3 regions of the Mucilaginibacter sp. 22184 genome follow, and region 1 is predicted to be linked to each of the others. Evidence: riboswitches for the same ligand, from Rfam matches in the RefSeq annotation. Region 1 holds a riboswitch; each other region holds the start of a gene.
What was found. Region 1 has a riboswitch for S-adenosylmethionine ahead of ACTJKG_RS17805 (protein-disulfide reductase DsbD domain-containing protein). Riboswitches for the same ligand answer to the same signal wherever they lie in the genome.

Region 1 (10,188 bases):
GGTAATATTAACATATCCTCCATTGTTGCCTAAACCTACCCCATAATTGGCACTGGTACGGGTAACAGCTCCATCTCCACGCCTGCGTACACTTCCGGATGTATTGACCACAAAATCATCTGTTTTTTTCTTAAGCACGATGTTGATAACCCCGGCAATAGCATCTGATCCGTATTGGGCTGCAGCTCCATCCCTCAGAATCTCGATCCGGTCGATTGCACCTGTCGGGATAGCATTGAGATCATAGCCAGTTGAACCATTACCCAAACCACCATAGTTCACGTTAGCGCTTTTATGCCGGCGTTTACCATTCACTAACACCAATACCTGATCGGGGCCCAGGCCACGGAGCTGGGCGAGGCTAAGCGCAGAGCCGGCATCACCGGCATTACTTCCATTAACCGAATGAAATGATGGCGAAATATATTGCAATATCTGCGTTACACTTACCTGCGGTGCCGATTCAAGCAGGGGTTTTATATCGATAACATCCACCGCCACGGGTGAGTTTAGTTTGGTACGGTTGGCATTACGTGAGCCGACTATCTGCACCTCATTAAGTGCATTACTTTTAGCTGGCTTTAAACTGATGCTGAATTGTTTGGTGCCATCAATTTCAACTTCCTGGCTTTCAAAACCTATAAATGAAAAGACCAGGTATTTACCGTTGCGGATAATAATACTAAAGCTGCCATCGGCTTTGGTAACAGCACCTTCATTTAATCCTTTAACAGTAACAGACACCCCTGGCAGCGGAGCTTTATCATCGGCGGAGGTTACAACCCCGGTTACCGTTCGTTTTTGTGCCAATACCTTTTGCCCAAAAATCAGGGCGAGGAACATAAGCAAGAGTACAATTTTCTTCATTTTACAATAGTTCAAGGGCAAAGCAGTGGCTTCGGCAGAACAAAAAATATCCTGCCGGCAAATACCTGCCGACTGTGATCAATTAATTATTTATGGGGAGTATTTTAATTTGAAGCCGTTTGCTTAAAACGGTCATCGGTGAGCGCTTTTAAAAATTCAACTATGTCATCAATTTCGCCCGCAGTCAGGTTAAGTGGTTTTTCAAGTGCGAGGTCGCGGTTAATACCGTCTTTAACTACCAGCGAGGGGTTATTGTAATACTCAACTACACTTCGCAAAGTTTTGAATTTACCGTTATGCATATATGGAGCGGTAACTGCCACATTGCGCAAACTGGGTATCTTAAATTCACCCTCTTCGGTTTTGTTTTTTGTGATGGCTGACCGGCCCGGGTCGTTCAAATCTTTACCATTATATAAACCGATGCTTTTAAACCTATCGGCTGTAAAATCCTCGCCCGAATGACAGTTGTTACAGTTGGCTTTACCTATGAATAATAACCGACCGCGTGCGGCAGCAGCAGATATAGCATGGTCATCGCCGTTAATATACCGGTCATAAGGACTGTTGGAGGTTTCAAGCGTACGCTCAAATGAGGCTATGGCTTTCAACAAATTATCTTTAGTGGGTGCTGATTTAAATATTTTTTGAAATGCATCTGCATAGTATTTATTGTTATTTAGTTTTTTTACGGCATCTTCAATCGGAAGTCCCATTTCTGTAGCCGATGTTATGGGCCCTAAGGCCTGCTCTTCGAGCGAAGCGGCGCGGCCATCCCAAAAAAGATGAGGTCTGCCAGAAAGATTGGTTAATCCCGGCGAATTCCTGGCGGTTAGATTACCTTTTATGCCAATACTCAGGGCGCTGGTATCGGCAAATGCGAATTCTGGTTTGTGGCAAGAGGAGCAACTAATGGTATTGTCGCCCGATAGTATGGGGTCAAAAAATAGTTTTTCGCCCAGTTGCTCTTTGGTTTGCACATCATCTTTGGTGCCAACAAAACTCATAAATCCTATCCATGTTATGATAGCCGTTAAAACCAGAAGTATTTTTCCTTTTTTCATATCAGTATGCATTTAAGCCGCAGGTTAAATTTTCAGTCCTCGGCCGGGGTATTCAATGCACCCCGGCTTCAGACTTACTCCACTTTACATGAGTTTTTAAATGCTTTTATTAGTCAAAACAATGGCCCTCCACCTCTATTTTGGTGGCTTACGTATTAAATATTGCTGGTTACTGCGCGTTTGCGGTAAGGTTTACATTCAGATCGAAATCATCATAGATCACCTTATCGCCTAAGTTTTCAAAAAAGTTTTTTGAACGGAATTTGATGTCATATTTAGTACGGTCGACGGTTATTTTGGCGTTGGCGGTTAACTTTTTACCATTAACAGCAATCGTAGCCGGAAAACTGACGTCATTCGTGATGCCTTTTATAGTTAGCTTACCTTTAACATCGTATTGATTGCCGCTGGTTTTAGTAACAGAACTTATTACAAAGCTTGCTTTAGGGAACTTACCGGTGTTAAAAAATGTCTCGCTTTTTAATGTGGATACCAACTTATCGTTCGATGCCTGGTCGGTCAGATCCGCATCGGTAATGGTATTCAGATCGATATCAAAGCTTCCGCCTTTAAGGTTATTGTTTTCAACCGCGAAATTACCATTACTGATCTTTACTTCGCCGTTATGGTCGCCTGTAGCTTTTTTGGCGGCCCAGGTAAGCTTGCTGTTTTCGTTATCGACTTTAAAAGAGGCGGTTTTAAAGTTCTTTTTATGATCAATCGTTTTAACTGCACCAGGCTTGCCTTTTGTAAGCTTAACGGTTTTTATAGTTGATGGGGTGAACGATGTTAACGCTACGGATGCTGTAAATAGAACAGCGCCTAAAAATTTTGTCATAGTGGTTGTGGTCATTGGGGTTAAATTAAATTAAACCCGGCCAGGTTGTTACCCTGCCGGTCAGGTGTTTTTTATTTTCCTTTTAAAGTTTCGTTATTGCTTTCAACTGCATTAGTTTCATTAGTAGGTGCAGGTTCAGCAATCAGTTCGTCCAGCAGTTTGTTAAACTTCTTTTCGTAATCCTGGTAATATTTACCGGTAACCGTTCCTGTATATCCCGTGTAGATTTCCCTGACATCACCCTTCCTGTCAATAATAATGGTTGTTGGGAAAGCCACGAATTTGTTTAGCGCGGGCAATTTTTGCGATACCAGTTTTTTATCGGCCAATCCGCCAAACAGAATATCATATTTGATATTATATTTTTCCTTAAGCTTGCCTAAGGTGTACTGGGCATATTTAAGACTGTCTTTTTGTTCAAAGCCTATAGCTATCGCTTCCACACCGCGGTTATGGTTTTTATTGAACCAGGGCGAAAGGAATACGGTTTGATCGGTACAATTAGGGCACCAGGTACCAACTATCTCAATAATGGTAACCTTACCTTTGTATTTGGCATCGCTTAATGAAACCGGTTTTCCGGTAAGATCAGGAAATGTAAAATCAAGCTTTTTATAGCCTTCTTTTAAATAGGTTAATTTGTATGGGTCTGGTAACTCAGCCCGATCATCCTTTATGGCATCAAACTTGGTATTATCATAAATACCCTGTCCTATTTCGCCACTCAGGGTACCATCAGCATTGATCTTACCTTTATAAATTTTAGGGCTGGGGCCGGTAAAGCCGCTCAGCTCAAATTCATCTCCCTGTACGGTACCTTCCAGTTCGCGGCTATCGCCGGTTACCTGCATAATAACGCCCGTAAGCTTATTACCTGTTTGCTTCAATATAGCTACTTTATTAGGTACCTGGTCTTTTGAATAAACCTTCAACTCCCATTTACCGGTTAAATTAGCTGCCGGTGCAATGTCCTTTCCCGGCTCAACAAAACGATAGCTTTTACCATATTCGGCTGTAAACGGCAATGAATTCCCTCTGAAACCGGGTACCAGGCTACGGTATTCACCATTTAAGGTTCCGTCGTCTTCTACCTTGGCAACCAGGGCGGCATCATAGGTATTCATTTTGATAAATACCGAATCTTTACCAATCTGTTTAACATGGAAGTCATCACGACGCGTACCATTGAGTAGTGTAAATACAGCATGCTCCGCATCCTTGCCTTTCAATTCAAAATTGAAAGGAACTTTACTTTCGGCTACGGTAAATACACCACGCCATACGCCTTCCTTAATAAATTTCACCGGCGGGTTTTTATCTGCCGCGAATGCGGCACCACTAAACAACAAGCCTATAGTCAGGCATTTGAATGAGGTGATTAAATTGAGTGTTTTCATTTGATAAATAGTTAGTTATAGATCAATTAAGTTTATTTTCCTTGTTTTTCGGATGAATCAGCGATAGCCGCTGTTTCAGGTGCCGGTTCGGCTATCAGTTCATCTAGCAGCTTGTTGAATTTTTTCTCATAATCCTGGTGATATTTGCCGGTGATAGTTCCGGTATAGCCAGTATATATTTCCCTTACATCACCTTTTCTGTCGATAATTATTGTTGTTGGGAAGGCAATGAATTTGTTAAGAGCCGGGAGTTTTTGTGATACCAGTTTTTTATCGGCTAAACCTCCAAAGGCGATATCATAGTTAATGGCATACTTGTCCCGAAGCTTACCTAAAGTGTATTTGGCATAATCAAGGCTATCTTTCTGCTCAAATCCAATGGCTATAGCTTCTACACCGCGATTATGATTTTTGTTGAACCAGGGCGACAGGAAAACAGTCTGATCGGTACAGTTAGGGCACCATGTACCGATAATCTCTACAATCACCACCTTACCTTTGTATTTATTATCGCTCAGTGACACTTCTTTACCATCAATACCAGGGAAAGAAAAATCCAGCTTTTTATAACCTTCTTTTAAAAAAGTAAGCTTATATGGGTCAGGTAGCTCCACATCAGTTTTTTTAGCGGCATCAAACTTGAGGTTTTTATAGATGCCGAAACCTTCTTCGCCGCTGATAGAGCCATCCGCATTGATCTTACCTTTAATAATAAAGGGGCTCGGACCGGTAAAACCGCTTAGGGCAAACTCATCACCCTGTACGGTTCCTTCCAATTCGCGCGTGTCACCAACTACAGTCATCACCACGCCGGTGAGTTTGTTACCTTTTTGTTTTAATAGGGCGATAGATGCAGGGACGGCCTCTTTACTATAGGTTTTGATTTCCCATTTACCGGTCAGATCGGCCGTAGGTGCCACGTCTTTTCCTGGCTCAACAAATCGGTATGTTTTGCCGTACTCGGCTGTGAATGGCAAAGAGTTACCTCTGAAACCTGGTACCAGGCTGCGGTATTCACCACTTAAAGAGCCGTCGTCTTCAATTTTGGCAACCAGCGCGGCATCGTAGGTATTCATTTTGATATAAACCGAATCGACCCCAATAGACTTCACATGGAAATTATCTCTGCGAGAACCATTGATTAATGTAAAAACAGCATGCTCGGCATCTTTGCCTTTCAGCTCGAAATTAAAAGGCACCTTGGATTCGCTTACGGTGAATACACCGCGCCATTTTCCTTCTTTTATAAATTTCGGTTTAGGGTTTTCATGAGCTGACAACACGGTAACACCGCTAAGCAGCAAGCCGGCAGAAAGCAGCCTGGCTTTGGTCAGGTAGTTTGTGATTTTCATTTTTATAAGTTTTAGTTGTTAGTAATTGATAAATAGCGTGTTAAAAATTTGGCGCAAGTAATTCTCTCCCGCCCGGATGGGACGAGTTAAAAAACCGCAGCAAAATTTCAGGGAACTGCTCCTTTAAAACCAGAAGGCATACTGAACCAAACAACAACATCGCTTGATGTTTGCCGGTTGCGTGCGGAAATGCAGGTACTTAAATGTGTTCATGATTTTTAGTTAATTTATATTTCCAGAGCCTTATTGCTTCGGAAAAAAGTTTAGCACTTATTTCAATAATGAAAAGTTGCTATAAGATCATAGAGACTTCCTCTCCCTTATTCTTTATAAATCAACTAATTAATGGTGGGGTTAATTAGAATGCTGTAAAGGTAACAATAAATATTATAAATACAATTAAATCTATGGATTTAGTAGAATATTTTTATAAACAGTAGTTTCCATTAATTTCATACCTTGTAAGCAATCAACATCCTGGTCTGTACAGCACACGCCTGTTTTACCACCATAGCAAAGCAACGCACTTAGTACAGCCAGGATGTCGATCTTACATCAGATCAATTTCCGGGATAAACCACATGAGTTAACAATACGGGTGACAACAGAAAAGGGCGCCACCATTCTGTATGTGGATTTTAGTGATAAATTTCGATTTCATGGTATTTGCTTGTATAAGCCGAGGTAAAAGCAAGCGCTTATCTACCCGGCATCTTTATTAGTTTAACAGGTCAATTGGTGGCTAATGAGCTATTAAACTATATTATTAAATCTTTTACTTTACCGGAATACTGAATTCAACATCTTCGGGGGGTAAACACTGCTTATTGCTGCATACCATATAATTCAATGTACCATTAACCAATGCTTGCCCGTTTTTAAGTTTTACTTTTTGCTGAAATACAACCGACTGCTCAAAATATTGTACGTTCATACTAAACGACTTCTCATACTTGCTAACCGACTTAGGTTCTGAGGTATTACCGACAAGCGTGTAGTCACCGCTTTTGTCAAACCTGAACGAGGTTTTTATCGGCCCGCCATCAGCAACGTTTTGTGAATATATATGCCAGCCCTTATCAATAGTTGCTTTTATCAGCACAATGGCCTGTTCGTTGTCAATTTTCTTTGCCCCGTATGACCATTTTACAGGTGTCAGGATCTGGGTATAAGATGCTGTGCTAATGATGGAGATTAAAGCCGTAAGTATTAATTTTTTCATTCGGAGTTATATACTGATAATGTATTTTATTTGATCGCGTAACAGGTAAATAATCAGCGACAACAATACATATCTGCAAAGTGCGTAGTAGCCAAGGTTTTGTCGGTTTTCATATATAAACAGGTTCTATCTTTTTCAATTGTTTTTCATATTCAATAAAACTTACCCGAGAAAGAGCTGTGGAGATATTTGTATAAACAACCTGTAGCATCTTATCTTTCTCCCTTTACAGGAGCAGGAATTAGCACCTTTTACAATATAAAGAGTTGTACAGGTTGCCAAGACTTCATGGGGCCTTTCCCTCCGTCTTATCTGGATAAGTATTAAAGAACTGATGACACAAACATACAATAAAATCTATAATTCCTATAGATTTTATATATTTTTATTTCTTATCATTGCAACGCGGGTGCTAACAAATTGAAAAGCCCACTAAATCGCTCTTTAAAACTTTATTCATTATTATTGTAATACAGGTGCTAATAATTCAAAAGCCCTCAAAATCAATCTTTAAAAACATTTATTCATTCAAAATGCCCGATCAAAAACCAAAACAAACAGCCCTTGGCGATGTAGCCGCCAGGCAGTTGGCCATTGCCACCCGTACCGTTCCGCAATTATCAACCATCACCCCGCGTTGGTTAACACATTTATTAAACTGGATCCCTGTTGAATCAGGCGTTTACCGGTTAAATAAAGTTGTTGACGCCAATAATGTGGAAGTGGATTGCTCTAACCGCGACGAGCGTGAGCTTCCATCAACCTATGTTGATTATGAGGAAAACCCGAGAGAATACAACCTGAGCGCGGTAAATACCGTATTGGATGTGCACACCAGGGTATCTGACCTCTACAGCAAACCTTATAATCAGATAAGTGAGCAATTGCGCCTTACTATTGAGATTGTTAAAGAACGCCAGGAAAGTGAACTGATCAACAACAAAGAATATGGTTTACTAAGCAGCATAGCCCCATCCCAAAAAATCAAGACAAGACTAGGCCCTCCTACTCCTGATGATCTGGACGAACTGATAACCAAAGTTTGGAAAGAACCGGGATTTTTCCTGCTGCATCCATTAGCCATAGCCGCTTTTGGCCGTGAATGTACACGCCGCGGTGTACCGCCGCCTACCGTTTCTTTATTTGGATCTCAATTTATTACCTGGAGAGGCATACCGCTTATTCCATCTGATAAACTACCTATCGTTAATAACAAGTCAAAAATCATCCTTTTACGTACAGGCGAAAGTCGCCAGGGTGTGGTAGGCCTGTTCCAGCCAGGTTTGCCGGGTGAACAATCACCGGGATTATCTGTACGGTTTATGGGCATTAATAATAAAGCTATTGCCTCATACCTGGTATCGCTTTATTGCTCATTAGCTGTTTTGGTTGATGATGCTATAGCTGTTTTGGAAGATGTTGATTTAGGCAACTATTATGAGTACAAATATTAATCCGGACAACCTGCCCAACTTACAGGAGCTGGAGCAACTGGCCAACCAGTTCTTTAAAGCCGGACCTAGTGGGATTGTAAATCAATTCCCCGTTCAACAAGCTGCTGAAGCTTTTCAGTTACCCGGCAACATACCTGATACAGGTTTATTTAATCCTGGGAATGTGAATGCCCCGGCCAGTTCAATTCCGTCAAGTACAATTGGAGGTAGCGGTGTTTCGCCATCGGCCATTAACCAGGGTAATGCAATTAATCTTAAAGATCCGCAAACCAGTTTCGCTGATCCTAATCTGAACGCACATTCTAATTCTTCGGCACCCGCTCAGCATAGCCCGATTAACGCATTTGGAGGGCAGTTACCTTCACAACCTAATTTAGGCTATGACTCTTACCTGGTGAAAACTGATCTTATACCGGATGTAGTTTTAAAGCAAAACTTCCAGGTTGAGCAACTTTCATCTGCTCCCGAAAACCTGCTCCACTTACCCTATCAGCAAGATCAGGCTTTTGAAGTTGAATTGAACAAGATATTAAGTAATATCCATACATCTGGCCCTTCAAACGCTTTACCATTTACCGGAGAACCTGCTGCTACTGAAATTCCGTTTTATTTTCTATCGAATAATCATGGATTGCCTGCAGTAAAGTCAGACCAGGAAAAAATTAAACAGGCCGGTATCAGTAATATTATTAGTCCGCCGTTTGATGTAAATATCATCCGGCGCGATTTCCCGATATTACAGGAGCAAGTAAATGGCAAACCCCTTGTATGGCTTGACAACGCGGCTACTACCCAAAAGCCAAAACAAGTAATTGATCGCATTAGCTATTTTTACGAGCACGAAAATTCAAATATCCATCGTGCAGCACATGAACTCGCGGCAAGGGCAACCGATGCTTATGAAGGGGCACGTCAAAAAGTGCAAACCTTTCTGAATGCTGCTTCCATAAACGAGATCATTTTTGTACGTGGCGCAACTGAAGCCATTAACCTGGTAGCCAAAAGCTGGGGTGAGCAAAACCTGACAGCAGGTGATGAGATTATCGTAAGCCACCTGGAACACCATGCCAACATTGTTCCATGGCAACAACTGGCCGCCAAAAAGGGTTTAAAAATAAAGGTTATACCTGTTGATGACGACGGACAAATCATACTTGATGAGTATGTAAAATTACTCGGGCCTAAAACAAAACTGGTTTCATTTACTCAGGTATCCAATGCTTTAGGCACAGTTACTCCGGCAGCGCAAATTGTTCATCTGGCGCATTTGGCAGGAGCTAAAGTATTGGTTGATGGCGCTCAGTCGGTATCGCACATGCCGGTTAATGTACAAGCATTAAATGCCGATTGGTTTGTCTTTTCAGGACACAAGGTATTCGGGCCAACTGGTATCGGTGTGATTTATGGTAAAGAAGATCTGTTAAACCAAACCCAACCCTGGCAGGGTGGCGGTAACATGATCAAAGATGTTACTTTTGAGTATACCCAATATCATGATGCACCCAGCCGGTTTGAGGCCGGAACAGGTAACATCGCTGATGCCGTTGGTCTTGGTGCCGCTATTGATTATGTAAGCAGACTGGGTATGCCTGCCATTGCTCAATATGAGCATTACCTGCTTGTTTATGCAACGCAATTACTAAAAGAGGTGAAAGGCTTGCGACTGATAGGCACCGCGGCAGATAAAGCCAGCGTTCTGTCATTTGTACTGGATGGCTATAAAACCGAAGAGGTTGGCGCGGCGCTTAACCAACAAGGAATTGCCGTAAGATCAGGGCATCACTGTGCCCAGCCTATCCTTAGGCGGTTTGGTGTGGAAAGCACCGTAAGACCTTCACTGGCTTTCTATAATACCTGCGCCGAAATTGATTTACTGGTAAACACGCTTCATCATCTTAAACGGTAATGCACAAGTATGAAAGAGGATAAACTCGACAGCTTTATACAATTGCTTTATCAAACCCATAAAGCCGAATGGGAGGCTACACCAAAGA
Region 2 (10,188 bases), on a different contig from region 1:
TAACCTGCTTAATGACGATAAAAAGTTATCTGCTTAATACCCGGGGGTTATACACTGATTATACCGCGTTTAATAGCATATATAACCAGGCCTACCAGGTTTTTTGAACAGGTTTTTTCAAATAAGCGCGCCCGGTATCCTTCAACGGTTCGTACGCTCAGGAATATTTTATCAGCTATTTCCTGGTTGGAGTATTCCTGGCAAACCAGTTTCAGCACCTCAATTTCACGTTCGTTAAGATCGGCCTTGTTGTTTGGAATACTATCGCCGTGCTCATTGGTAACCAATTGCTTGATCAGCGTTATGGATAAGTGTTCGTTAAAGTAAAAACCCTTGTGATATACTGTTGATATGGCTTCAATGATCTCCTCCGGTTCGGCATTTTTAAGCAGATAACCCGATGCCCCGGCCTTCATCATATCTACGATATATTTGTCTTCGTTAAACATCGATAGCGCCAGTATCTTGATATGCTTATAGTGTTGGTGCACATAATCAGCGGTTTGGATACCATCCATCTCGGGCATCTTGATATCCATCAATAATACATCCGGAGATCTATCGGTTAACAGCCCAATCAGTTCTTTGCCATTTGATGCTTCTAATATCAGGTCAAAATCTTCACAATCTTCTAACGTTGCTTTTAATCCGTTCCTGAAAATTTTATGATCATCAATAATGCCTAATTTTATCGTACTCATTGTATAACAAATAGTTGGCTATAAAGATAGTAAATAGTATCAAGTAGCCAGTGTCAAGTATCGTGATTATTCGCGGTTAAATATAGCACATCTTATGATCAAAGTCGTGATACCTGATACTAACTACTTGATAATGAATTATGCTATTTTTAATCTAATAGTAGTAAATGTACCCGCCGATGGCTTGCTTATAATATTAATTTCGCCGTTGATGAGTTGTACCCGGCTTTCCAGGTTCTTAATACCGAACCCTTGTTTTACTTCATTCAATTTAAATCCCACTCCGTTATCTTTAAATTCCATCACCATAAAATCACCCTCCTGTTTTACCGAGAGATGAATAATAGTAGCATCAGCGTGCTTGATAGCATTGCCAAAAAGCTCCTGCGCTATGCGGTATAGCGCCAGCTCAATTTCATGGGGAAAACGCTGGTCGCTTATTTTTTTTTCAAACCTTACTTTAATACGTGTAGCCTGCTCTACTTTATTACCCAGAGCTTCCAAAGCTATCAGGAAACCGTAATCGGTAAGCACCGGGGGTAAAACGTTGTGGATAATGTTGCGTATTTCCTGGATACTCTCGTCAATTAGTCTTCGGGTATCAGCCAGCAGGGGCTGGGAGCTTTGGCTGATGCAGTTTTTATCCAGCCGGTGCATATTGAGCTTAATGGCCGACAGAACTTGCCCCACACTATCATGCAAATCTTCGGCAAGGCGCTTGCGTTCGCTCTCTTGTGTTTCAAAAACAGCGTTCATCAAATCGCCTTGCCGCTGATCATGCAGCGTACGTAATTCTTTCTGATTCTTCAGCATTTTACGCTGGTAAATGATCACAAAGAAAAACAGGCAAGTAATTAATATAACAACCACCAAAGTCCCGATAATTAATACCGGGATCAGGTTGTTTCCTGTGGCTTGCAAAATAATCCTACTGAAAATAATATATTGGAAATAATGTTAGTTATGCTGTTAATGATATAATAATTGGGCCGATCTTCAAGCGGTATTTGTGTAAATATCATGAAAAGAAAGATATTAACAGCATAATATATCAGAACCCCCGCATTTATCCAGAAAAGCCCTTGCTTTTCAATATCAACAAATTTTTCAGGATTAAGTAGCTGATAAAAATAAGTCAATGATAAAAAGATAAGTAAAATACCCATAGCTGTTTTTGAAACAGAAGGATATTCCTGCAAATTCAAACTATGATATAATGCTATAATTAAGGTAACTGCAGAAAGCGTTATAGTGATCTTTTTTAAAACCGGCTTTGTGAAAAGCTTATAATAGATAACTGTAAAAAACGAAACCGTGACTATAATATTAATATGAATAGACGGCATGTTGTTCTTGACATGGAACCAATGAGGCAAGATCCACATAATTGGATCAAAAAGCGATTCAACAAGAAAAAAGGCTGCGGCTATTTTTAATACTTTATCAAGATGTCTATAATTATAAATAGCCGTAACTACAGGGAAAAAACCTGATATTGTAGAAATAATGACCAATGTAACATCGATAGCCATACCTTAGGGTTATAGAATATTTATCAAAGTTTTTAAATAATCAACCGCCTGTTAGCTTGTTTTTAGGACAACCCGTTGAGCCTGGGCAAGGATATGAATCATCACCTAAGGAGTTATCGTCCATAGAGTCTAATAATTTAAATGTCTTCACATTGGTTGAATATGTCGTAGACATAACGGTCTCACCTTTCATATCGCCAGGCAGCATATCTTCACCATCTTCGGTAACACCTGATATTACAAAACGCATATCGCCATCGGCATTGGCAATGGTTTTGATAAAAAAGTTACCAATGGCTACAAAAAACTTTTGAAAACCACTTAGCTGTTGCCTGTTGGCGTAATAAATACGGATAGCCAAGCAACCTGGCTGAGCAAGGATCTTGTTGACAATCACCTGTCCAAAAAGCTGGGAAATAGCTGCGCCTTTGGGGCTGCGGTGCCTGTGATTGGCAGTAAACCTCGCGGCACTATCAAGGCTTATAACGGCGCCTTCGTTACCAGTGATAACACCTCTTGCCTGTTGTGTTTCTGTTGTTGTAGTTGTTGTTTCCATGATTTTAATTAATAGGGTTTGGGATTAGTGGTTAAAACTAACATTAATTAGTAATTAATTCAACAAATCCGAACCGGGACGTAAAACTTATCCCAGCATTAACAATCACGTAATAAACTCATAAACAGCAAATAACAAGCTTCAATTGATTCCAGGGAAGTATAAGATCACGTAATTTTACGTATCAAAAACTGTAATATTACGCGGCGCATAAAATGCTATTATTATGCCATATAAAGCCTTTATGCTAAAGGTCTGTATAATTGACGCAAATAGTTATTAACAATAATTAACAAGCAGATATTGCCGGCATTAAATTTATTATTTAGGTTTATAACAACTATAAACTGATCTTATAAATAAGGGCGAAGCCTTAATGCGCTGCCCTTTTACATTTTAAAACAATCGTAATATATAGGAAAACTCGTACACAATAAAAACAATCACCAATACGGCATGAAATGCCCGATTGTTTACTTTTATAGCCACCATGCACAGCACAAAGTGAGTAACGTTACGGATGGGGTATTCAATGCCGTAATGATGCAGGTAGGTGTTGCCTTTGATCAGGGTATCAATAATATCAAGTAAATAGCTAAAACCCAATATGCCGAAGATCCATTTTCGGCGGGAGTAAAAATAATCTTCATAATCTTTATAATCATTCAGGTCATCGGGATATAGTAAAGCGCAAACACTATAGTATACTACGATGTAAATAATTACAAAAAGGTATTCGGCAAAAAGCCAGTGTTTAATATCGTGCAGATTATACTCCCACCACCAAAAATGGAGCAGTAAGATAAACAGGTAAAACGACCATAGGGAATGTACCCAATAGGGTTTACTGCGCCCAGGATGCTGAATTTGCTTGGCAGCTCCCCGGAGCAGGTGCGTAATACTCAAACCCAGTATAATACCAATGGCAGACTTGATATGGCTGAAAATATCCATAGGCAACTGTTATGGAGAATAATAAAACTAAAAATATAAATTTTTAGTCAGCATTTTAGCTCCAAAACATTTAGAATAGCTAATTACTAAAATATAGCCTCGGCTATGCGTTTGGTTGGCCCGGCGTTGCTCATGGTATAAAAATGCAATACGGGCACACCAAATTTCACCAGCTCTTTACATTGGTTTATCATCCACTCAATCCCCATATCTTTTACATCTTTTTCTGATTTACATCCGTGAATAGCATCACACAAATCCTCTGGCATATCAATATGAAAAGTTTTGGCTAAACCTGTTAATTGTTTTGAAGTGGTGATAGGTTTCAACCCTGGTATAATAGGTACCGTGATGCCGTTGGCCCGGCAATTGTTCACAAAATCAAAATATTTCTGATTATCAAAAAACATCTGGGTAACAATAAAGCTGGCACCCATATCTACCTTTTGTTTCAGGTATTTAAAGTCTGTTTTTAGGTTTGGGGCTTCAAAATGTTTTTCGGGATAACCGGCCACCCCAATACAGAAATTGGTTTTGGCGATATTATCATAATCTTCATGCAAATAAACACCATTGTTCATGTTCACTACCTGCTGTAGCAGATCGGTAGCATAAGCATGCCCGTTGGGTGTAGGCACAAACGATGAATCGCTGCTGCGGGCATCGCCACGCAATACCAGTACATTCTCGATACCCAAAAACTCCAACTCGATCAGGGCGTTCTCCGTTTCATCACGGGTAAAACCACCACAAAGCAAATGCGGAACGGTATCTACCTTATACCGGTTCATGATAGCCGCGCAGATGGCAATAGTGCCGGGGCGTTTGCGATAGCTTAATTTCTCCAACAAACCATTGGGGTGCTGCTTATAAATATAGTCCTCGCGCAGCGAGGTCACATCAATAAATGGCGGCTTAAACTCCATTAACGGATCAATAGCGTTATATATGCCCTGTATGCTTTGTCCCTTTAGTGGTGGAATTAGCTCAAAAGAGAAAAGTGTTTTGCCTGCTGCATTAGCTATATGTTCGGTTATTTTCATGGTTCGGGTTGCGGGGCTCGGGTTGCGTTTTTATCATTCCGTCATTGCGAGATTTTTATTCTTCCGTCATTGCGAGCGTAGCGTGGCAATCCCTAACTATACAAAGCGACTCTGCTTATTGGGGATTGCCACGCTACGCTCGCAATGACGTCTATTTGTGTTTATTTCTTCGCAATGACACGTGTGTTTTGTTTTTATTTAATTCAATAGTTAATATTCGGACTAAGCCAGCGTTCAACCGTTTCGAGATCCATGTTCTTACGGGTAGCATAATCCTCCACCTGATCTTTACTGATCTTACCCAGGCCAAAATACCTGGCCTGCGGATGCGCGAAGTAGAAGCCGCTTACCGATGCAGCCGGCATCATGGCCAAACTTTCGGTGAGATGCATGTGGGCGTTATCCTCAGCCTTGAGCAGATCAAACAAGGTGGTTTTCTCGGTATGATCCGGACAGGCCGGATAGCCCGGCGCCGGGCGGATACCTTGATATTCTTCCTTGATCAGGTCTTCGTTACTTAACTGTTCGCCTTTTGAATAGCCCCAGTGCTCTTTACGCACCAGCTCATGCATTTTTTCGGCAAAGGCTTCGGCCAAACGATCGGCCAATGCTTTGGCCATAATGCTGTTATAATCGTCATGGTCACGCTCAAATTCTGCTACCAGTTCATCGCAGCCCAAACCCGTTGTTACAGCAAAGCCCCCCATGTAATCGGGCACTCCACTTTCTTTCGGCGCAATAAAATCCGACAGGGCATAATATGGGTCACCTTTCATTTTTTCGGTTTGCTGCCGCAGGGTATGTATGCGGGTTAACAGTTGCGTTCGGCTTTCATCAGTGTATAATTCTATATCATCACCCACACTATTGGCTGGCCAAAATCCTATCACGCCACAGGCTTTTAACAGTTTCTGATCCACAATTCTTTTCAGTAATTCCTGTGCATCATCATAAAGCTTTTTAGCTTCATCGCCTATAAATTTATCGGCAAATATTTTGGGGTAACTGCCGCGGAGTTCCCAGGTATGGAAAAACGGTGTCCAGTCGATATAGGGCACCAACTCTTCCAGTGGGTACGATTCAAATACTTTGGTGCCGGTAAACGTTGGTTTTATAGCCACATCGCCATCCAGACTGATCTGGAATTTTGACTTACGGGCATCATCTATAGTCACAAAACGCTTGTCTGATTTTTTGTTCAGATGCGCTTCACGGGCCTTAGCATACTCGTCTTTTATACTTTGGATGTAAGCATCGCGGTTATCCTTACTCATTAAATTACTGCACATCGTCACGCTTCGCGATGCGTCGATTCCATGAATTACCGGACCGGAATAGTTCGGGTCGATCTTCACGGCAGCATGGATGCGCGATGTGGTTGCGCCGCCAACAATTAACGGAATAGTAAAGCCGTTTCGCTCCATTTCCTTGGCAAAATGCACCATTTCGTCAAGCGAAGGAGTGATCAGTCCGCTCAAGCCAATAATGTCCACATTCTGAGCTTTGGCTTCTTCAATAATTTTTTGCGCAGGCACCATCACGCCCAGGTCAATGATCTCGAAGTTATTACAGGCCAAAACTACACCTACTATATTTTTACCAATATCATGCACATCACCTTTCACGGTAGCCATTAATATTTTACCGGCATTGGCCCGGCTACCGCTTGAATCTTCACCGGCGGCAATAACCCTTTGTTTTTCGAGCTCGATAAAAGGCAGCAGATAGGCCACCGCCTTTTTCATTACCCGGGCCGATTTTACTACCTGTGGCAAAAACATTTTACCGGCTCCAAACAGGTCGCCCACGATGTTCATCCCGTCCATAAGCGGGCCTTCTATTACTTCCAGCGGTTTGCTGTATGCCAAACGGGCCTCTTCCACATCATCATCCAGGTATTCGATGATGCCTTTTACCAAGGCATGTGAAAGACGTTCCTGAACAGTACCTTTGCGCCATTCTTCGTCACGCACTACCTCTTTGCCTTTACTTTTGATGGTATCGGCATATTCTACCAGGCGTTCAGTGGCATCCTCACGGCGGTTCAGCAGCACATCTTCAACCAGCTCTAATAAGGTCTTATCAATTTCCTGGTACACTTCCAGCATACCGGCATTTACAATACCCATATCCATACCTGCACGGATGGCATGGTATAAAAATGCAGAGTGCATCGCCTCGCGCACTACATTATTGCCCCTGAACGAGAAGGAGATATTACTTACCCCACCACTTACTTTGGCATACGGCAGATTTTGTTTTATCCAGCGGGTAGCTTCAATAAAGTCGACGGCGTAGTTATTGTGCTCTTCCAGACCGGTGGCTACGGTTAATATATTGGGATCGAATATGATGTCCTGAGGAGGAAAACCAACTTCATTCACCAGGATATCATAGGAACGTTTACATATCTCGATACGGCGCTGCAGCGAATCGGCCTGACCGGTTTCGTCAAAAGCCATTACTACCGTAGCAGCTCCATAGCTTAATATTTTACGGGCATGTTCTTTGAACTTTTCTTCACCTTCTTTCAGCGAGATGGAATTTACGATGCCCTTGCCCTGGATGCATTTTAATCCCGCTTCAATGACTGTCCATTTTGAGGAGTCGATCATGATGGGCAGTTTGGCAATATCCGGTTCAGAAGCTACCAGGTTCAGGAACTTCACCATCACTGCTTCCGAATCGATCATACCTTCATCCATATTGATATCGATCACCTGGGCGCCGCCTTCTACCTGCTGCAGAGCCACAGCGAGGGCTGCTTCATAATCTTCGGCCAGGATCAGTTTCGAGAATTTGGGCGATCCGGTAATGTTGGTACGCTCACCCACGTTCACAAAAATGCTTTCGGGGGTGATGGTAACAGCTTCCAATCCGCTCAAGCGCAGGTTCGGATCGACCGTAGGAACTATCCTTGGCAAATATTTAGCGGCTTTTTCGGCAATACATTTAATGTGCTCAGGTGTAGTACCGCAACATCCACCCACAATGTTTACCAGGCCCGCTTTTATAAAATCATCCAGCTGATGAGCGGTTTCGTGCGCGGTTTCATCATATTGGCCAAACTCGTTAGGCAAACCCGCGTTAGGATAAGCTGATATAAATACATCGGCTTTTTCGGAAAGCTCGGCCAGGTGAGGCCGCATTTCTTTAGCACCCAAAGCACAGTTTAAACCTACCGAAAGCAGGTTAGCATGCCGTACCGAGTTCCAGAAAGCCTCCACAGTTTGACCCGACAGGGTACGCCCCGAAGCATCGGTAATAGTACCTGAGATCATAATAGGCAGATGTTTACCCGATTCATTTGCATACCTGTTGATAGCAAATAAAGCAGCCTTGGCGTTCAGGGTATCAAATATGGTTTCAACGAGCAACAGATCGCTGCCGCCATCAACCAGGCCACGTACCTGGTCATAATAAGCTTCGGCCAGGTCATCAAATGTTACGGCGCGATATCCCGGATCATTTACATCTGGGGACAGCGATGCGGTACGGTTGGTTGGCCCAACAGCACCTGCCACAAAACGAGGTTTAGCCGGATTTTTGGCGGTATATTCTTCGGCAACTTCTCGGGCCAGGCGTGCACCTTCATAGCTCAGCTCATATGCCAGTTCCTCCAGCTTATAATCGGCCAGGGAAATTATTTGTGTGCTGAAGGTATTCGTTTCAATAATATCGGCGCCGGCATCCAGGTATTCGGCATGTATAGCCTTGATAATATCAGGGCGAGTAATGTTCAGCAGGTCGTTATTGCCCTGCAAATCGGTCGTGTGATCTTTAAAACGCTCCCCACGAAAATCCTGCTCGGATAATTGGTACCGTTGTATCATGGTACCCATTGCCCCGTCAATTACCAGTATGCGTTTCTCTAGTTCTTTTTTAATATCCATGTTGGTATCAAATAGCTAGTATCAAGTATCAAGGACCGAAAACCCGGCGCCTGATGGTAGTATAGCAGGAATAAAGGCAGAAACTGTCTTGCTACCTGATACTAGCTACTTGATACTAAAAAATACAGCTTATCTCGAAAAGTCGGGTATATGACTGACTTTCGCTTATCTTTCCCAACATGTTGTGTATTGTTGAGTAGAATGTAGCACCTTGTATGGTACAGGTTGCTAAGACATCGCAGGGTCTAATCCCTCCGCCTTTCTCTATAAGCAATGCAAAGGTGCACAATAAAGCTTTAATATGCAATAGTTTTACCTCCTCCAATGGTGTACTTTATACGTGTTTACAATTGCATGAATATTTAGCATGAGGTATAGAGGAGTTATGCTACTAAAATCCCGCCATTACGTGTCCGGGAAAACTTTTTAAACCTTAAATTTTAACATTTTTTAATCAAAAACGAAGTAAAAACGCTTGTTTTTTGATCACTTTAACAAAGTTTTAACGCTGTTTTAACACTTTTTAACAAAATTTTTGCCCGTTTTGGAAAGTTTAAAAAGTATTAAATGATTGACCATAAAAGAGCGAAATACCGAACGGTCGGTTTTGTGCTTATCTGGACTTTAACTAAACAGCCCGGTTCTTTTTGCAAAGAACCGGGCTGTTGTATAAAAATATGTTTTCTGGCTATTATCTTCTTCTGCCGAATAAGCGCAGGATCATCAGGAAAAGATTGATGAAATCCAGATATAAAGTTAAGCCACCCATCAATGCCATTTTTGAAGCCGATGCATCACCGTATTCCAAACCTGCGCCAATACGTTTTAGTTTCTGTACGTCATAAGCGGTTAAACCTACAAATACAGCTACACCTACGTAGCTAATGATATAATCTAAGCCACTGCTGTGCATAAACATATTCAATAAAGATGCTACGATAATACCAATCAGTCCCATCATCAGGATTGGGCCATATTTGGTCAAATCGGTATTTGTTGTATAACCGGCGATGGCCATTACACCAAATACTACCGATGTAGTGATAAACACACCTAAAACCGAGCCTGCCGTAAAAACCAACAGTATATAGCTTAAGCTAATACCCATTATTGCCGAAAAAGCAATAAACAAGAACGCTAAAACCCCGTAGGATAACCGGTTAAAGCCAAAAGAGATGATTAACACGAATGCAAGCGGTGCAAACATCGTAATAGTACCTAAACCTGTATTACGACCAGTGACAGGATCGATAAGCATATTAAGCAGGGCCTGATTCTGAGAAAATAAGAATGCACAGACTGCCGAAAGGCCCAATGCCACAAACATCCATAAAAACACATTGGCTATGAATTTACGTGATGCATCCGTTTCGTTTAATTGTATTACGTTTTTATAAACGTATTCAGGATCTTTAGTTTCCATTTTTTTATTAAAATAAATTAATATACGAATTTACGAATAAAATGTGAATATCGTGTGAAGGGGTTTGGGTAGGGTGATAGCATATG
Region 3 (10,188 bases), on a different contig from region 1:
TACCGTTCAAAGTACCAGCGACAGCAGGCTTTAGTTGCGGGTAGTCCAGGCGGCGCCATTCGGCAAAGGCTTCCAGACCCTGGCCAAATAAGGCTATCCATTTTTGATTACCGATTGATTTTTTATAGTTCGATGCATCATACTTAACCGCCGCGGTGTTAAGATAGGTGGCAATGGCCGCATTCCCGATGCTGTATTGTTGTAATGAAGCGGTTACTGCCTGGTTGTACAGATCGGCTGCGTTACCGGCTATAAAGCCGCGTGCTACGGCTTCGGCCTGATCAAACAATACCTCGGCATAACTGATGATTACCGCTGGGGCATGCGGAGCCAGGAAATAGGTGCCTGGTTTTGAGGTTTTGGTTAATCCCAAACTGCTGGCATCGCCAACCAATAAACCATTGGGCACGCCTACATAGGTTTGCGGGGTAGCATCTTTGGTTGGACTGGCAAAAATTGGCAGGCGAGGATCATTTAGCGCAAATAGCTGGTCGACTATGGTTTTGCTGATACGGTAATCATCGCGGGTATCAAACAAATTGCTTATCGGGTTTTGGTTGGGCGAATCAACGTAAACCAGTTGCGCAATCTCGCCGTTTGAGCTGATATAACCGCTGCCTTCGGCCTGTACATCTGCCAATACCTGTTTAGCTTTATCAGGTTCTCGATCGGCAATACGAAGCGCGATACGCAAACGCAGCGAATTAGCGAATTTTTTCCATGAGGCAATATTACCACCATATATCACATCACCTGAAATGCCTTTGCCCGAAGTGCTAAGTGCTGTTTGAGCGGCTTTCAAATCATCAAGCAAGGCAAAATACACATCTTTCTGTGTATCATATACCGGAGTAAGGTTTTGATCAATATTAACCGCCTGTTTATAAGGTATGTTGCCATACTGATCGGTAAGCAGGGTAAATACCCATGAACGCAGTACTAGGGCAACGCCTTTATAATTAGTATTTCCCTGGCCATCGGCTATTGAAATGATCTTATTCAGGTTGATAACACCTTTGGTGTATGATGTAGTCCATAAGCTTTGAAACGAGCTGTTGGTATAAATGTACCGATCCGGATCGGTATACTGAATTTTGGCCCAATGCTGTGCAAAAAGCAGGCTTGAGTTCATGTTGTTGTCGGTACCCCAATAAGTATCGGCCATGTTTTTGATCACGCCGGTAAGCAGGTAGTCGGGAAGCGGGTTTTCGGTAGCATTGGGGTTTACATTAACTTTTACCAGCTCTTTTTTGCACGATGCCAATGATAATAACAACGTGCCTGATAATATGATGGATGTATATTTAAGTTTCATTACAATTAGAATTTAAGGTTAACATTAAAACCAATGTTGCGTACAGTTGGCAGGGTTAAATCTTCCATACCTTGCGCGTTGCCGGTACTAAATGCGGTTTCCGGATCGATGTTTGGCGCATTTTTGTGGATGATCAACAGGTTACGGCCTACAACAGCGAATGACGCTCCCTGGAAGCCAATGCTTTTGGCCCATTTTTGAGGCAGGGTATAACCCAGTTTTACTTCCCTTAATTTAACATAGGTGGCGCTGTAAACAAATGGCTCATCGGCGTTGGTTAAAGCTTTATAGTATGCCTGTGCTGATAAAATGGTGGTGTTTTTACTGCCATCGGCTTTTACACCATTGTACACAATACCATCATTATATACGGTTACGCCATTTGGTGCGCTGCCGCTTATCTGTACCGGTGCCGATGATGTATTGTTACCCGGGTAATAATAGCTTATACCGCCATTAGATGTACCACGGCCTGGCAGGGTAGATGCCAGTATACCGGTATAGGTGCCTGTGCTGTTGGTGCCTGAGTAAATAGAACCACCAATGTGCGCATCGATCAATACACTTAAATTGATGCCTTTATAGGTAAAGCTGTTGTTGATGCTGCCCAGCCAGTCTGGTGTATATTTACCCAGATACTGGATAGTTGGGTTAATGGCAGGTGTACCATCGGCATTTACAATTACCTGCCCGCTGGCGTTACGCTGAAAAGCGTTACCATAAATAGCGCCGTATGGCTTGCCTACCGCGGCCAGTACCTGTACAGTGCCATCAGATCCTAACAGATAGCTCTGCAGGTTGCCTTCATTGTACAACGAAAGTACCTTGCTCTTGTTGCGGGAATAGTTTACGTTTACATCCCAGCTAAAATCTTTTAATTTAACCGGTGTTAAACCTAATACTACCTCCAGGCCCTTGTTATTAATAGTACCGCCGTTGATAAGCTTTTGGCTATATCCGGTCGACTGGCTTACATTCACATTAAGTATCTGGTTTTTACTGTTGGTGTTATAAACACTTGCATCTAAACGGATCCTGTCGTTAAAAAAGCCCAGCTCAAAACCGGCTTCGGCCGAGGTTGTTATTTCGGGCTTTAAGTTAGGGTTAAGCTGTATGCTGTTGGCGCTTTGCTGTGGGTTTCCGTTAAACGGAGCGGTGAAGTTGTAAAAGTTGATCAGCTGGTAAGGATCGGTGTCTTTACCTACTTTTGACCATCCGCCACGTAGTTTTAAATAACTTAATATATCGCTTTTAATATCCAGCGCTTCTGATAATACCAAACTGCCGTTTACAGAAGGATAGAAGTAAGCTAAACTGGCTTTTGGAAGGGTTGACGACCAATCGTTACGGGCTGTAACGTTAATAAACGCGTAGTTCCTGAACCCGATTTGTCCCGAAGCAAAATAGCTGTACCTTTTTGATTTACCAAAGTTGTTTGACGATATCAGCGGATCGCGTGAGTTGCTCAGTGTATATAAGCCGCTTACCGCCAGTTTAGGCGCTTTTTGGTCGTTATTTTCGAAAGTATTTACCCGGATGTTACCACCGATCAACGCGTCGATCGAGAAATCATCGTTTAATTTTTTGGTGTATTGCAACCTGCCTTCGGTATTGGTTTCGGTAACGTCATAAGCATCTTCTTCGTACGAGCCGAATGGTGTACCATTGGTGCCATAAGCTATCCTGATCTTACGGCGATCATTATAATAATCGGTACCGGTACGGAAATTAGCCGACAGGCCATCAATGATTTTATAATTCAACTCCGCGCTACCAATAAAACGGTTGCGGGTTTGGCTCACGGTATTTTCATAAGCCTGGAAGTATGGGTTGCTATAATAGCTGTTGTTCCAGTTAAACGTATTGCCATTGGCATCGCGGTAGTTTTTTAGCTGGCTGATATCAACCTGACGGCCAAACCAGGTAAACTGCAGCATGGTACTGGTAGCACGTTTACCGCCCGAGCCCGGTAAATTATCGGCATCGTCTTTAATATAGTTGGCAATGGTAGTTAAGGTTAATTTAGGCGTAATTTTATAGGTAGCATTCAATATAAATGAATTGCGGCCCTGCTCTGTATTGGGAATTACGCCGGTTTGGTGCAGGTTGTTATAGCCTAAACGGAAATCATATTTATCGCCCGAGCCGGAAAGTGAAACGCCATTGTTGAGCGTAACACCTGTTCTGAAAAAATTCTTTACGTTATCGGGATGCGCCACAAACGGAACCGGAACGCCATTGGAGTTAAACTGCGGTATAAGCTGGCCATTTAACGCGGGTCCCCAGCTTTCGTCAACACCATCATTAACACCGCCGCCTTTACCATCCACATAGCTGAATTTACCGTTTGAACCTTGTCCGTATTCGTTTTGATATTTAGGCAGGCCCAATAAGCTCGAAAATGAAGTATTGGAGTTGATGTTAACACCAAGGCCTTTGGCGCCTTTACCGGTTTTGGTTTTGATGAGGATAACACCAGCCCCAGCGCGTGAACCATAAAGCGCGGCCGCATTAGGGCCTTTTAATACCGAAATGGATTCAATATCCTCGGAGTTGATGTCTGAAATAGGATTGGCAAAATCCCTTGAACCGCCTACACCCAATTGCTGGGTATTATCAACCGGTAAACCATCAACCACAAACAATGGCTGATTATAGCCTGCAATAGAAGTTTCGCCACGGATAATGATACGTGACGATCCCATATCGCCCTGGCTGTTGGTTACATTTACACCTGCTATTTTACCACTCAGCGCATTCACCAGGTTGGTTTCTTTGGCCTCAGATATATCTTTTGATTTAAGACCCTGTACGGCATAACCGAGCGTCTTTTTATCTTTAGATATATTGAGAGCGGTAACCACAACCTCGTTCAGGGCGTTGGCTTGCTCCTCCAGTATAATGTGGAGTGATGCATCAGCCCCGGTAACAGGTATTTCTTTGGTAGTAAAACCAATATAAGTTATCCGTAGCACATCATTTACTTTGGCGTTGAGGCTAAACCGGCCATCACTGGCGGTTTGTACACCGTTGGTGGTTCCTTTAACAGAAACACTCACGCCGGGCAGGGGCAGCCCGTCTGACTTGGCGGTTACCACCCCGCTTATTTTAACAGATTGCGCCGCAACCGTTTGGATGAAAATAAAAGGCAACAGTATTGCCAGTAGTAGTTTGTAATTTTTAAACATGGTAATGGATTGTGAATGTTAATGATACCATACAGTACCGGGAATGATCAAAGGTTTTACTTACCCGCCAATTGGGCGGTTATATCATTCCGTTAAACTGTAAAAGTTTTGATTGTTGGGTTGTGTTGCGTTGATTGAGATAAAAGCCTGACCGACCCGAGCAACGCTGTGTTTTAACAGCAGCAACACATGTTTTGCATAGATGACATAGGGGTAGAAGAAGGTATTAAAGTGTAAATGTTCAAAACAATAGCGTTGTTTAAGGTTATGTAATTTGTTTTCATGCGCGTTGTGATAATCAGTTAAATCGATATAGCAGTTACGGTGACAACATAAAGCGACACCTGCCCGGTTATTTATTTTAGTTTACAGAGGCGGTTTTATTGTTCACCAAAGCGTCCACCACTTTTACCATCGAAGCAAACTCCTGCGTATCATACAGGCGGGTGAGGTAAACAATGCGTCCATCACGATCGATCACCACATTGCGGGTAACACCACTCTTTTTATTGGCGAATTTTCCAAAAATATTCGCCCCCGGATCAAGCGCCAGGTTGTAGGTGATCTTCATATCGTGGTGAAATTTCTGCACTTTTTGCAGAGGTTCATCGCGGTCGACACCGATTAATACCAGTCCCTGGTCTTTGTAGGTTTCCCAGATGTCTTTTTGCAGATGTGGCATTTCCTGGCGGCATACGCTGCACCAGCTGGCGGTAAATTGCAGTATAACTACTTTGCCGCGTAATTGCTTTAAAGTTGTTTTGGTACCATCGGTAAGTACCAGTTCAAAATCATCAGGGGCCTGTTCGCCAACTTTAACCAGGTAACCGCGGTCGATATTGGCCGAGTCAATAGCTTGGGCCGATTGTGCCCGGGCAGCAATACCGGTAAACAGGAAAAGATAAACTATGAGTAAAAATTTGTTGTTCATTTGAATATATTAAATAGGGCCCTCTATAATTAAGCAGGCGGTAAAAAATAACTTTTTCAATTAAACAGAAAGGATGGAAGGGGGATATCGAAACAGGCTATAGCTGTATTGTGTGGACGTATCATTATCTTTTCTGCAATTTTTGCAGATAGGAATTAGCACCTTTATAACAATCTGTACAGGTTGCTAAGACATCACAGGGCCTTTCCCTCAGTCTTTCTGGATAATTAAAAAATGAAATAAAGAACGATTTCGACTGCAAACATATAAATAATTCTACTAATTCCATAGACTTTATATTAAATTGATAATTTTCGCTTATTTCTTACAATCTGGTGGCAAATGGGAGGAGGTAAGAAATAAACTCACCAAGCGTCATTGCGAGCGCAGCGTGGCAATCCCTAACTATACAGAGCGGCTCTGCCAATTGGGGATTGCCACGCTGCGCTCGCAATGACGCGTTTTTTATGAGCATTGAATACCAATTACCCGCCACTTTTTAAAGTTTTCAAAACCACCAAAAAAACAGGTTGAAATTTGTTAAATGGGAATTTTTTTAATCGGTTTCAAGCTCTTTTCACGCTGTTTTCGCCTGAAAAAATATTAAAATTCAAGGTTTAAAAAGTTTTTGAAGAGGGGCATGCAATAAAACATGATCATCATCAAACAAAAGATCAGGAAAACGATTAAGTAAATATTTCGAGAATTTTTAAGCAATGTGATCTTAAAAATGAGAGATTTGTTTTCGGTCTGTGATCAGATCATTCACCAATTATACTTTCTGCTAACTATGCAATTAAAACGTAGCATTTACCTGTTAGGCTTACTAGTTTTTGTTTACGCGGATAACTTCGCCCAAACCACAACCCCTAAAAAGCAACTGGATGAGGTTGATTATGTTGATCCTATAATAGGGACTTCTTTAAAAGGTTTCGCCAGGGATTTCGAGGCGGGCAATGGTGGTGGCGGTACTATGCCCTGTGTAAACGTACCATTTGCCATGACCAATTTTGTGGCTCAAAGCCGCGAAAACAAAATGAGCTACATGGTTTACCACTATGAGGATAGCAAGGTTATCGGGTTCACGGCAACTCATCAGCCCACCGTTTGGATGGGCGATTACGGCTATGTTTCGGTGATGCCGCAAGTAGGTAAATTGCGTGTTTTGCCGAAAGAACGGGCGCTTACCTATAGCCATACCGAGGAAGTTGCCAAACCGTATTACTATTCGGTAAAGCTAAAGGCGACCGGCACAGACAAGATCAAAGCCGAAATAGCGGGTGCCAATACCTCTGGCATGTTCCGGTTCACCTTCCCCAAGGCCGATCAGGCGCATATCATTATACAAGGTATCAACCTGAACCCCGAGCTTAAAGATTGGGCCAATGACTATACCGTGCGACTGAAAAAGCTGAAGGGTTACGTACATGTAGATACCGTAAATAACGAAATAACAGGCTATAACCCCGACAGGCAATCGGCCCAGTTAGGTCCTGAGCTGAAGAATTTTAAAGGGTATTTTGTGATCAAATTCAACAAGCAGATCAAAAAATACGGCACCTGGGATAAACAGGTGATCAACAAAGGCAGTCATGAGCAGTACGGTACCCGCATGGGCGCATTCATATCCTTCCGTACTAAGGCCAACGATGAGGTAAGAGTTGTAGTAGCCACCTCATTTATCAGTATTGATCAGGCACGCGAAAACCTTAAAAAAGAGATCCCTGATTGGGACTTTGACCGGGTAGTGAAAAACACGCGCGACCAATGGCAGCAGGCTTTAAAAGTAATACAACTAAGCGGGGTAAGCAAAGATCAGCGGACGATTTTCTATACCGCATTATTTCATACCATGCTGTTTCCGAGGCAGTTTTCGGAGTATGGTAAATATTACAGCGCCTTTGATGATAAAGTGCATCATGGTATATCCTATAACGATTATTCCTTGTGGGATACCTTCAGAGCGCTGCACCCGCTGCTAACGCTTACCCAACCGCAACGGGTAGACGGCATAGTGCAATCGCTGCTACAGATGTACCAGGAGGGAGGTTGGATGCCGATGTGGCCAAATCCAACCTATACCAATATTATGATTGGTACCCACGGTGATGCTGTTGTGGCCGATGCTTATGTAAAAGGTTTCCGAGGATTTGATACCAAACTGGCTTATGAAGCCCTCCACAAAGACTCATACGATGCCCCCGATGGTGATACCCATAAACGCTGGGGCGATCGTGACCTGTGGACGAGCTTTGAAGCCCGCGGCGGCCTCACCAATTATCATAAATTGGGATATGTACCGGTGGATAAGACAAGGGAATCAGTTTCACGTACCATTGAGTATTCTATCGATGATTATGCCGTGGCCCAGGTGGCTAAAGGTTTGGGTAAAGATGACGACTATAAACAGCTGATGACCTGGAGCAAAAACTACGAGAATGTGTACAATAAAGCAACGGGCTTTATGGCCCCGCGTAACTCCGACGGGCATTTTTCGGTCAAGCCTGACTCGGGCTTTACCGAAGGTACCAAGTGGACCTATACCTTCGGCGCTATGCATGATATACCGGGGATGATCAAAATGATGGGTGGCGAAAAGGCTTTTGCCAATAAGCTGAGCCAGAATTTCAGCGGTGGGCATTATCGTGCCGATAACGAGCCCGGGCACCATTACCTGTACCTGTTTAATTACTGTGGTATGCCCTGGAGAACACAGGAACTGGTACGCGAGCACACCTCATCACAAAACTTCAGGAATGCGGCTATCGGTATCAACGGAAATGACGACTGCGGACAGACATCAGCCTGGTATATTTTCAACGTGATGGGCTTTTACCCGGTAGCACCCGCATCGGGAGTTTACAGTATTGGCGCGCCGCAATTCCCGTATATGGTTTTGAATCTGCAGCACAATAAAAAGCTGATCATCAAGGCTACGGGGCTTTCGGCTAAAAATAAATATGTAAAAGAAGTAAGCTTCAACGGTACGCCAATAAAGGATTATACCATTTCGCACAAACAGATCATCGAGGGCGGTACACTGGCCTTTACCATGACCGATAAACCGCAAAAACTATAAAATAGCATATGTTGGATTGAACTCAAATTTCCTTAAAAAGTGGGTTTACACTATTTTGGGTGTATTTTTATTTAACTAATTGATAATCAAATAGTTAAATTGATTTTTGTCCTGAAAAGTGTAAACCCATGTAAACCCACTTTTAATCAAATTACGCCTGTTGAATGTGCTTACTTAACGTGTGTTTGCTGCGGGCAGTATTTGTGGTTAGTCGCCCGCCCGCGTAGAATCCCTGACCACTAGTTTAGATGGCAACGTGATATTTTCCTTTTCCAGCTGTATAGGCTTGCCTGCCAGATGACCAAACAGAAGCTCGGCTGCTTTGCGGCCCATATCGTATGCCGGTTGTAAAACCGTGGTAAGCGGCGGGTTCAATATGGCCGCAGTGATCTGGTTGGTAAAACAAACCACTTTGATATCGTTAGGGATGTTTAGCTTCAGTTCCTCACAGGCCAGGTAGGTGGTTGTGGCCAGATGTTCAACCGTAGCGATGATGCCATCGGGTTTTATTTTGTCGATGTGCTCTTTTAAAAAGGCAATGTTTTCCTGGTTATATTTATTGGAGCAGCTGATGATATTTTGCTCTTTGTGTTTCACCTGATGTTCGGTCAGTGCCTTTTTGTAACCACCTTCACGAGCCTGTAAAATAGAGGGATAGCCCTCAATGGTAACCAGCGAAATGTTTTTGCAACCCTGTTCAAGCAGGTGCTTGGTGGCCATATAGGCGCTGTTAAAATCGTCGGTTTTGATCTTGGCGGTAGGGATATCCTCACAAACCCGGTCAAAAAATACAATAGGCACACCGGCCTGCTGCAATTCCTGTATATGACGGATCTCCTTGGTATTGCTGGCAACCGACATGATCACCCCATCTACGCGACCACTGCTCAGGTCGGCAAACATTTGTGCTTCGCGCTCATAGCTGTCGTGGGTTAAATAGATGAGTGCGTGGTATTTTTCCTGCCCTACAATGCTCTCGATACCGTTAATAGCCTGGCTAAAAAAGCTGTCGGCAATTTCGGGAATAATAATGGCAATGGTATTGCTTGACCGTTTCCGGAGACTGCTGGCGTAAGGGTTAGGTACATAGTGCAGTAGTTTCGCGGTTTCTATAACCCTTTGTTTGGTTTCTTCGCCAATGTCATGACTATCCCGCAAGGCCTTTGATATAGTTGCAATAGACACATTTAACACTTTTGCCAGTGTTTTCATGTTTACTTTGTTGCTTTTTGCTTCGGCCATAGGGGTACAGATTTTTTCCGGATTTTAACTAACTGTTAAGCGATTTTTATCGCTAAACTAAAAAAAAGTTTAGCAAGGTAATAAAAATAGCGTTTAAAATATGTAGGCATAAGATAGCTGTCATTTGTACGGTTTAAGTAAACGTTTAAGCAAATAAATACGCCATTTTTGATAAATCTGATTTTAAAAATGGACAAATTTGTATAACACAGCTATAAAAACCAGCTATAAAGGATTGTTTACCAATTATATTTCCTTTTAAATTATAACATCATGAGCAAGATAATCGAAACACCGCAGCAAGGTCCGTTGAATTCTATTGAAGAGTGGGAAGATGATATATTAGCCCGTTACCCCGATGCTAATTCCATAGCTGCCGGCAGGGATACACAAGCATATCGTGACTACGAAGCTACTACAAAAGATAGTGTAA

Region 2: another riboswitch for S-adenosylmethionine. It lies ahead of metH (methionine synthase); the one in region 1 lies ahead of ACTJKG_RS17805 (protein-disulfide reductase DsbD domain-containing protein).
Region 3: another riboswitch for S-adenosylmethionine. It lies ahead of ACTJKG_RS05745 (TlpA family protein disulfide reductase); the one in region 1 lies ahead of ACTJKG_RS17805 (protein-disulfide reductase DsbD domain-containing protein).

Annotation. Positions count from the first base shown of each region.
Region 1 covers NZ_JBQEPI010000007.1:410,478-420,665, reverse strand. Annotated here, with positions in the region: gene ACTJKG_RS17830 (TonB-dependent receptor) at 1-867, opposite strand, end outside; gene ACTJKG_RS17825 (cytochrome-c peroxidase) at 972-1,931, opposite strand; gene ACTJKG_RS17820 (YceI family protein) at 2,101-2,784, opposite strand; gene ACTJKG_RS17815 (peroxiredoxin family protein) at 2,841-4,166, opposite strand; gene ACTJKG_RS17810 (peroxiredoxin family protein) at 4,199-5,518, opposite strand; SAM riboswitch class I at 5,743-5,854, opposite strand; gene ACTJKG_RS17805 (protein-disulfide reductase DsbD domain-containing protein) at 6,294-6,740, opposite strand; SAM riboswitch class I at 6,950-7,063, opposite strand; gene ACTJKG_RS17800 (family 2A encapsulin nanocompartment shell protein) at 7,274-8,194, shown strand; gene ACTJKG_RS17795 (family 2A encapsulin nanocompartment cargo protein cysteine desulfurase) at 8,178-10,100, shown strand; gene ACTJKG_RS17790 (serine acetyltransferase) at 10,110-10,188, shown strand, end outside.
Region 2 covers NZ_JBQEPI010000001.1:578,682-588,869, forward strand. Annotated here, with positions in the region: gene ACTJKG_RS02420 (AraC family transcriptional regulator) at 1-37, shown strand, start outside; gene ACTJKG_RS02425 (response regulator transcription factor) at 48-701, opposite strand; gene ACTJKG_RS02430 (sensor histidine kinase) at 840-1,622, opposite strand; gene ACTJKG_RS02435 (hypothetical protein) at 1,598-2,233, opposite strand; gene ACTJKG_RS02440 (hypothetical protein) at 2,274-2,789, opposite strand; gene ACTJKG_RS02445 (hypothetical protein) at 3,186-3,743, opposite strand; gene metF (methylenetetrahydrofolate reductase [NAD(P)H]) at 3,830-4,786, opposite strand; gene metH (methionine synthase) at 4,990-8,679, opposite strand; SAM riboswitch class I at 8,842-8,952, opposite strand; gene ACTJKG_RS02460 (Bax inhibitor-1/YccA family protein) at 9,371-10,102, opposite strand.
Region 3 covers NZ_JBQEPI010000002.1:102,536-112,723, reverse strand. Annotated here, with positions in the region: gene ACTJKG_RS05755 (SusD/RagB family nutrient-binding outer membrane lipoprotein) at 1-1,315, opposite strand, end outside; gene ACTJKG_RS05750 (SusC/RagA family TonB-linked outer membrane protein) at 1,321-4,503, opposite strand; gene ACTJKG_RS05745 (TlpA family protein disulfide reductase) at 4,865-5,434, opposite strand; SAM riboswitch class I at 5,556-5,664, opposite strand; gene ACTJKG_RS05740 (GH92 family glycosyl hydrolase) at 6,225-8,513, shown strand; gene ACTJKG_RS05735 (LacI family DNA-binding transcriptional regulator) at 8,721-9,755, opposite strand; gene ACTJKG_RS05730 (inositol oxygenase family protein) at 10,029-10,188, shown strand, end outside.